One region of the Nonomuraea gerenzanensis genome, then DNA from elsewhere that is predicted to be linked to it. Evidence: riboswitches for the same ligand, from Rfam matches in the RefSeq annotation. Region 1 holds a riboswitch; the other holds the start of a gene.

Region 1 (4,206 bases):
GATCATCGCGCCGGTGATGCTGATCGCGCCCGCGATGTCGAAGCCGCCCGCCGCCGGCCGCGTCGGCTGGTCCTTGATCAGGGGGATGGCGGCGAGCAGGATGACCAGCGCCAGCAGGACCGGGGCGAAGAACACCCACCGCCAGCCGATCGCGGTCAGCAGCCCGCCGACCACCAGCCCCAGCGCGAAGCCGCCCGCGGCCGTGCCCGCGTAGATCAGCAGGGCCCGGTTGCGCTGCGGGCCCTCGGGGAAGTTCGTGGTGATCAGCGACAGCCCGGCGGGCGTCATGAACGCGGCGGCCACCCCGGTGACGAACCTGGCCACCAGCAGCACCCACCCCTCGTCCGCGAAACCGCCGAGCCCCGAGAAGAGCAGGAACACCACCAGCCAGAACAGGAACATCCGCCGCCGCCCCAGCAGGTCGGCCGCCCGGCCGCCGAGCAGCATGAAGCCGCCGTAGCCGAGCACGTACGCGCTGACGACCCCGCTCAGCATGCCCGTGGACAGCCCCAGGTCGGCCCGGATGGACGGCAGGGCGACGTTCAACATGGCCACGTCGATGCCCTCCAGGAAGATGGCACCACACAAAACGATCAGTACGCCCCAGGTACGGGCGGTGACAGGCACAACGAACCCCCGGTTACGAATAGGCAGGTCGGTTCTCTCTTGTAACCGCCAAAATCATGCGACAGCATGAGATCTCGTGGAAGACGGCACTTTCGAATCACTCGGTTACTGCGAAGGCACCGTGGACGACTACGACGTACGCCAGTGGGACGTGCGCGAGGACTGCGAGGTCCGGCAGATACTCGACCGCATCGCCGACAAGTGGTCGCTGCTGGTCATCGCCCTGCTCGACTGCCAGAGCCTGCGCTTCACCCAGTTGCGCCGCGAGATCGACGGCATCAGCCAGCGCATGCTCAGCGTCACCCTGCGCCAGCTCGAACGCGACGGCCTGGTCAGCCGCACCGTCCATCCGGTGGTGCCGCCCCGCGTGGACTACGCGCTGACGCCGCTCGGCCGTACGCTGCACCAGACCATCAAGTCCCTGGTGACGTGGACCGAGCGGCACCAGGAGGAGATCGCCGCCGCGCGTGCCGCCTACGACCAGCGGCGCGAGATGATGGAGTCATGACCGTTCCTGAGATCGAGGCCACCGCCGTCCCCTCCGACGCCTACCTGCTCGACGTCCGCGAGCAGGACGAATGGCTGGCCGGGCACGCCCCCGAGGCCGTGCACATCCCCATGACCCAGATTCAGGGCCGGGTCGACGAGGTGCCCGCCGACCGCACCGTCTACGTCGTCTGCCGGGTGGGCGGGCGCTCCATGAACGTGGCGGCCTGGCTCAACCAGCTCGGGCGCGACGCGGTCAACGTGGGGGGCGGCATGCAGGCGTGGGAGTCCGCCAGCAAGCCGATGGTCAGCGAGACGGGGCAGCCGCCGTACGTCGCCTGAACCCGCCCACTATGGCGGTTTCGCTGTCATTGAGGCATGATGAGGGCGCAAACTACAGATCGTCGCGGGAGCTCGGGGTGCCGGGCTGAGAGGGCAGCTACCTAGCCGCTGCCGACCGCCTGAACCTGTCCGGGTAATGCCGGCGTAGGGAGTGTGCGATGACGCATGTCGCCGACGAAGTTCCGCTGACACTCGAAGGCCGGCCGCCGAAGACCCTGGGCGTGCTCGACCAGGGCGCGCTCTGGGCGAACCTCGGCGTCAGCCTGCTCGGCTTCTCCGGGGCGATGTTCCTGGTCAACCCGCTCGGCAACGCCCCGCTGAGCCTGGCTGCGGCGCTCGTGGCGACCGTGGTCGGCAGCCTGATCGGCACCGCCATGGTGGGGCTGTCCGCCATCCCCGGCACGCAGACGGGGCAGCCGTCGATGGTGCTGCTGCGCGGGCTGTTCGGGGCGCGGATCTCCTACGCGCCCACAGTGCTGAACATCGTGCAGATGCTCGGCTGGGGCGCCTTCGAGCTCTGGGTGATCGCCACCGGCGCCGGGGCGATCTTCCCCGCGGTGCCGTACGCGGTGTGGGTGATCGTGGCGGGAGTGCTCACCACCGCGCTGTCGATCTGGCCGCTCGGCTCGATCCGGGTGCTGCGCAGGTACGTCACCATCGGCGTGATCATCGCGATGATCTGGTTCGCCTGGTTCTTCCTGCGTGCGGCGCCCGCGCAGGAGGGCGGCTCCTGGACCGCCTTCCCCGCCGCCGTCGACTACGTGATCGCGCTGTCGGTGTCGTGGGTGCCGATGGCCGCCGACTTCGCCCGGCACTCGCGCTCCACCGGCGCCGCCTTCACCGGCGTGGTCGGCGGTTACACGCTGGCCCAGGTGGCCTGCCTCGGGCTGGGCGTGTACGCGGTGGCCATCGCGGGCGACGCGGACGCCGTGTTCGGCACGTTCGTCGCGGTGCCGCTGGGCGCGCTGTTCTTCGCCGTCCTGGTGCTGCGCGAGACCGACCAGTCCTTCGCCAACGTCTACTCCACCACGGTCTCGCTGCAGAACCTGATGCCGCGGGTCGACCGGCGCGTCTTCTCCGTCGCGATCGGGGTGCTGACCGTCGTGATCGCCCTGATCGTGGACGTGACCTCGTACGGCGCGTTCCTGGGCGTGATCGGGGCGGTGTTCGTGCCGATGTTCGCGGTGCTGGCCGTCGACTACTTCCTGCTCGGCGGCGCCCGGCGCTGGAACACCGACGAGCACGCGCCCTCGCGCTGGCCGATGCTGGTGCCGTGGGCGTTGGGCTTCGTGGCCTACTGGCTGACGACCTCGACGCCGACCATCGCCGCCTGGGACGGGATCTGGACGAGCGTGCGCGAGAGCATCGGCTTCACCCGGCAGGTGTGGATGAACGGGGCGCTGGGCGGGGCCTTGGTGGCCGCGCTGGTCACGCTGCTCATCGGCCTGCTGACTCCGAGGCCCGCCGTTCGACGTTGAGCAGGTGCTGCTTGGCGGACTGGCCGCCCGCGTAGTCGCCGAGCGCGCCGTCCTCGCGCACCACCCGGTGGCAGGGCACGATCACGCAGACGGGGTTGGAGGCCAGCGCGTTGCCGATCGCCCGCAGCGCGCGGGGCCGGCCGATGCTCTCGCCGATCTGCTCCAGCGTGGTGGTGGTGCCGTAGGGCACGGCCACCGTCTTCTGCAGCACCGTGCGTGCGAACGGCGTGGCCAGCCGCAGGTCCACCGGCGTGGTGAAGGTACGCAGCCGCCCGGAGAAGTACGCGTCGAGCTCTCTGCGCACCGGGTCGAGCCGCCTGGCCTCGGGCCCGATGAAGCTGCCCACGTGCCGGGTGAGCAGCTCGAAGACGTCGTTCTCCGCCTCGAAGCTGCACGCCGCGATGCCCTTGCCCGTCACGGCCAGCACCAGCCGGCCCACCGCGCCGTCGTAGGTGCCGAAGGCGATGTCGGGCGGGGTCTCACCCCGATAGGTGCTGGAGGTCACCCGCAACAGGGCATCGAGATCGTTGCTCGACATGCCTCGCACCCTCCCACCGCCGGGAATCACCGTGACCGCAGCGTATCGGACGGATCTCCCGACGCACCCACCGCACCGCGTGCACTATGGAGTAGTGGGGGACGAATGGGCCGGTAGTGACGATGAGATCGCTCGCGCGGCGCTCGCCAGCTCGCCCAACGCCGTCGTGGCGCTCGACAGGGACCAGAGTGTGCTGGTCTGGAACGCCGCGGCGGAGCGGGTGTTCGGGTGGCGCGCCGAGGAGGTGCTCGGGCGCCGGGCGCCCATCGTGCCCGACGAGCTGACCACCGAGCACACGGCCGCGCTGGAGCGGGTGCGCACCGGCGAGCCCGTCTCGCTGCGCACCAGGCGCCTGCACAGCAACGGCACCCTGCTCGACCTGCGGGTGGACATCAGCGCCCTGCGCCTGGGCAGCGCCGTGGGCGGCTACGTGTGCGTCTACCACCCGGCGCTGGCCGACCACGTGGCCAGGGAGCGGGTGGCACGCCGGGCCAGGCTGGTGCGCCGGCTCACCGACGTGGTCGGCGACATCAACTCCGAGCTGGAGCTGTCGGCCGTGCTGGACCGGATCTCGGCCAGCCTCACCGAGCTGACCGGCGCGGACGCGGGCGGTTTCGTACTGATCGAGGGGGATCGGCTGCGCTTGGTCAGCACGTACCAGTTGCCCGCCTCGATCAGGGGGACCACCACCGACCTGCGGACGAGTCTCGTGGACAAACTTTTACGCACCGGCAA
Region 2 (4,206 bases), 1.5 Mb from region 1:
CCGACGACCCGGTGGCGCTCAGCGTGCCGCCCCACAGCTGGGTGATCTGCTGACCGTTGGCGAACGTCCACGCCACGGTCCAGGCGGACCTCGGCGTGGTGCCGGTGTTCTTGACGGTGACCTCGCCCTGGAAGCCGCCCTGCCACTGCCCCGTCGCCTGGTACGTGGCCGTGCATTTGCCGGGAGGCGGCGTGACGGTGCTGGTGACGGTGGGGGTGGCGGTGCCACCGCCGGCCAGGGCGGTCACCAGGGCCGGGTACCACTTGTCGGACATCTTCTGGTCGCCGGCCGCGTTCGGGTGCACCCCGTCGTAGGTGTCGGTGGCGGTGCTGAAGCCCGTCCACTGGTCCACGACCGTGATCGGCGACTGCGGGGTGGTGGTCGCGGCGGCCCAGGCGGGGATGGCGTCGTTGAAGTTCACGGTGCGCTGGGCGCATTCGGCGCAGGAGGACGGGTTCATCGGGATGATCTTGGCGACGAGGATCTTCGTGTTCGGGTTACCGGCCCGCATCTGGTTCACCAGCGTCGTGAACGCGCTGAGGATCGTCGCCGGGGCGATGTTGCTCCACACGTCGTTGGTGCCCAGGTGCATCACCACGATGTCGGGCCGGGTGGCGGAGAGCCAGCCGGGCAACAGGTTCTGGTTGGCGATGTTGGTGGCGAGATAGCCGCCGTGACCCTCGTTGTCGCCGTCGTGGGCCACTCCGCAGCCCTGCGGGGGCAGGGTGCCGACGAAGTCGATGTCGGTGTGGCCGGCGCTCTGAAGGCGGTTCCAGAGCAGGGCCCGCCAGCAGCCGGGGGATCCGGTGATCGAGTCGCCCAGCGGCATGATCCTGATGGGGGCGGCGCTGGCCGTGGCCGTGGTGGCGAATAACACCGCTGCGGCCAGCGCCACCAGCGCGGCCGTTACGGAGGCGATCCTGCTGCGCATCCATGCTCTCCCGTCGTACGACAGCGCGGAACGGAGGAGCCGCAGCGGCTCCATGAACCTGCGCAGATCGTAGGAGCGGCGGTTCGGCGCCGGGAAGCACGGCGATCATGACGCGGTGCTGACCTGGGAGGACGGATGTAAGTTTCAGCCGCGCACCACCGCCATCGGGCACGGGGCATGGTGCAGCAGGCCCTGGCTGATGGAGCCGATGAGCATGCCCGCGAGCTGCCCGTGCCCGCGCGAGCCCACCACCAGCAGGTCGGCGCGCCTGGCGGCTTCCTTGAGCACCTCCACCGGATGCCCGTGCACCACCTCGGCCACCACGTGCACGCCGGGGTGCCGCTCCCGGTGCACGCTCAGCGACTCCTTCAGGGAACGCAGCGTGTCCTGCTCGCTCTCACGGGAGGCCGGCTCGAAGCCGCCGGGATGGGGCCAGGCCCACGCCTGCACGGCACGCAGCCGCGCGCCGCGCAGCTCGGCCTCGGCGAAGGCGAACTCCATCGCCCGCGCGGCGCAGGGCGACCCGTCGGTGCCCGCGACGACCTCCGCGCGCGGGGCAGCGGGCGGGTCGTGGATCAGGATGACGTTCGTAGGCGCGTGCGCCGCCACCCCGTACGCGACCGACCCGACGAGCAGGCCCCGCACCCCGCCGATCCCGCGGCTGCCCACGACCAGCAGCGTGGCCCCCTCCGAGGCCTTGACCAGCGCCGAGCGGGGGTCGCCCGGCAGCAACACGCCTTCCATGGACACCTGCGGCCACACCCGTCGCGCGCGGTCGCAGGCGGCGTTGAGCACGGTCTCGGCGCCGTCGCGCATCCACTGGGCCACCTCGGCGTAGCGGACGGCGCCCTCGCACACCCACTTCGGCACGGCGTGCGCCACGGTCAGCGGCTCCTGACGCAGCTGGGCCTCGGCGGCGGCCCAGCCGGCGGCCTCCAGCCCGGTACGGGAGCCGTCCACACCGACGATGATCATGACAGTGCGTAACATTCCACCTCGGCGCGGCGGAACGGCAGCCCCTGCGCCTCGGAGTCGCGGGCGCATCGGCGCTCGGCCTTGCTGAGCCGGAGCGTGCCGCAGACGGTCACGCCGGAGTACGTCCGGCAGTCGAGCGTCGGGTCGGTCCGGCCGACGCGGTACATGCGCTTGACCGCCGCACGGCACTTCGCCTTCCCCGTGTCGGCGTAGCGGCACTGGGCGATCAGAGTGTCGTACTGTTCCTGGCTGACTTCGTGCTGATCCATGCCGTCCCCGGCGGCGGCGGTGGCGCCGGACGCGGCCATCACGACGAGTAGTCCTGCGACAGCGGCGAATCTCTTCATGTTTCCCCTGATGGGGACCGTACCGCTCACGGCGATCGCCAAACCTCGCGGCGCGGGTTTCAGGTGGGCGGGGGCGTGGGTACGATCATCGCCGACCAACGCGGGAGCCCGGTGCGGACCGGGCTGAGAGGACGGCTGACAGCCGCCGACCGCCAGAACCTGCTCCGGATAATGCCGGCGAAGGGAGTTTGCGCGATGACGGACGCGCGCTTTTTCAAGATCTACACCGGTGAGCTGCGGGTGCCGATGCGTCAGGTGCACCTGTCCAACGGCTCGTCGGTGACGCTGTACGACACCTCGGGCCCGTACACCGACCCCGCCTACGAGCCCGACCTCCGCCGTGGCCTGCCGCGCCTGCGCGAGCAGTGGGTCCGCGAGCGCCAGGCGGTGGGTCACCCGGTCACGCAGGTCGGGTGCGCCCGGCGCGGGCTGGTGACCAGGGAGATGGAGTTCGTGGCGGTACGCGAGGGCGTCACGCCCGAGTTCGTCCGCCAGGAGGTCGCCGCGGGCCGGGCCATCATCCCCGCGAACGTCAACCACCCCGAGACCGAGCCCATGATCATCGGCCGCGAGTTCCTCGTGAAGATCAACGCCAACATCGGCAACTCCGCCGTCTCCTCCTCGATCGAGGAGGAGGTGGAGAAGATGACCTGGGCCACGCGCTGGGGCGCCGACACGATCATGGACCTGTCGACCGGCGCCGACATCCGCGAGACCCGCGAGTGGATCCTGCGCAACTCGCCGGTCCCGGTCGGCACCGTGCCCATCTACCAGGCGCTGGAGAAGGTCAAGGGCCGCCCGGAGCTGCTGTCGTGGGAGGTCTACCGCGACACGCTGATCGAGCAGTGCGAGCAGGGCGTCGACTACGTGACCGTGCACGCGGGCGTGCGGCTGGCGCACGTGCCGCTCACCGCCGGCCGCAAGACCGGCATCGTCTCGCGCGGCGGCTCGATCATGGCCGCCTGGTGCCTGGCGCACCATCGCGAGAGCTTCCTGTACGAGAACTTCGCCGAGATGTGCGAGATCCTGGCCCGCTACGACGTGTCGTACTCGCTCGGCGACGGCCTGCGCCCCGGCTCCATCGCCGACGCCAACGATGAGGCCCAGTTCGCCGAGCTGCGCACGCTGGGCGAGCTGACGGGGATCGCCAGGGAGCACGACGTCCAGGTGATGATCGAGGGGCCGGGCCACGTCCCCATGCACAAGATCAAGGAGAACGTGGACCTGCAGCGCGAGCTGTGCGACGACGCCCCGTTCTACACGCTCGGCCCGCTCGTGACGGACATCGCGCCCGGCTACGACCACATCACCTCGGGCATCGGGGCCGCCATGATCGGCTGGTACGGCACGGCCATGCTCTGCTACGTCACCCCCAAGGAGCACCTCGGCCTGCCCGACAAGGACGACGTGAAGACCGGCGTGATCACGTACAAGATCGCCGCTCATGCGGCGGACCTGGCCAAGGGTCATCCACAAGCGCAGGCGTGGGACGACGCGCTGTCGGACGCGCGGTTCGAGTTCCGCTGGGAGGACCAGTTCGACCTGTCGCTGGACCCCGAGACGGCCCGCTCGTTCCACGACGAGACGCTGCCGGCGGCGCCCGCCAAGACCGCGCACTTCTGCTCGATGTGCGGCCCGAAGTTCTGCTCGATGCGGATCAGCCACGAGATCAGGGACGCGGGGTACGCGGAGAAGGCGGCCGAGTTCCGGCGGCTCGGAGGCACGCTCTACGTGGAGTGAGCCTTTGTCCAATGTCCGAAGCCGCAGGTCTGGACATTGATGGCGGGGACTGCCGCTCTTTCGGTGGCAACGTGACAGTGAGCCCGGCGCGGCAGGGGCGCCGGGGCTCCCACGACCACCGGAAGGCAGGATCTCTCATGTCGATCAGAACTCGTGCGGCGGCCGTCGCCGCGGCGTCCGTCGTCGCCGCAGGGCTCGCCGCCACCCCGGCCG

Evidence for each region. Region 1 has a riboswitch for thiamine pyrophosphate ahead of LCN96_RS00735 (purine-cytosine permease family protein). Riboswitches for the same ligand answer to the same signal wherever they lie in the genome.
Region 2: it holds a riboswitch for thiamine pyrophosphate, as region 1 does, so the genes downstream of both, thiC (phosphomethylpyrimidine synthase ThiC) here and LCN96_RS00735 (purine-cytosine permease family protein) in region 1, are expected to answer to the same signal.

The regions. Positions count from the first base shown of each region.
Region 1 is NZ_CP084058.1:133,813-138,018, forward strand. Features, by position in the region: gene LCN96_RS00720 (MFS transporter) at 1-588, opposite strand, end outside; gene LCN96_RS00725 (winged helix-turn-helix transcriptional regulator) at 704-1,135, shown strand; gene LCN96_RS00730 (rhodanese-like domain-containing protein) at 1,132-1,455, shown strand; TPP riboswitch at 1,510-1,623, shown strand; gene LCN96_RS00735 (purine-cytosine permease family protein) at 1,614-2,933, shown strand; gene LCN96_RS00740 (methylated-DNA--[protein]-cysteine S-methyltransferase) at 2,893-3,471, opposite strand; gene LCN96_RS00745 (ATP-binding protein) at 3,566-4,206, shown strand, end outside.
Region 2 is NZ_CP084058.1:1,626,071-1,630,276, forward strand. Features, by position in the region: gene LCN96_RS07995 (cellulose binding domain-containing protein) at 1-931, opposite strand, end outside; gene LCN96_RS08000 (universal stress protein) at 1,076-1,921, opposite strand; gene LCN96_RS08005 (hypothetical protein) at 1,903-2,253, opposite strand; TPP riboswitch at 2,344-2,456, shown strand; gene thiC (phosphomethylpyrimidine synthase ThiC) at 2,449-3,993, shown strand; gene LCN96_RS08015 (hypothetical protein) at 4,131-4,206, shown strand, end outside.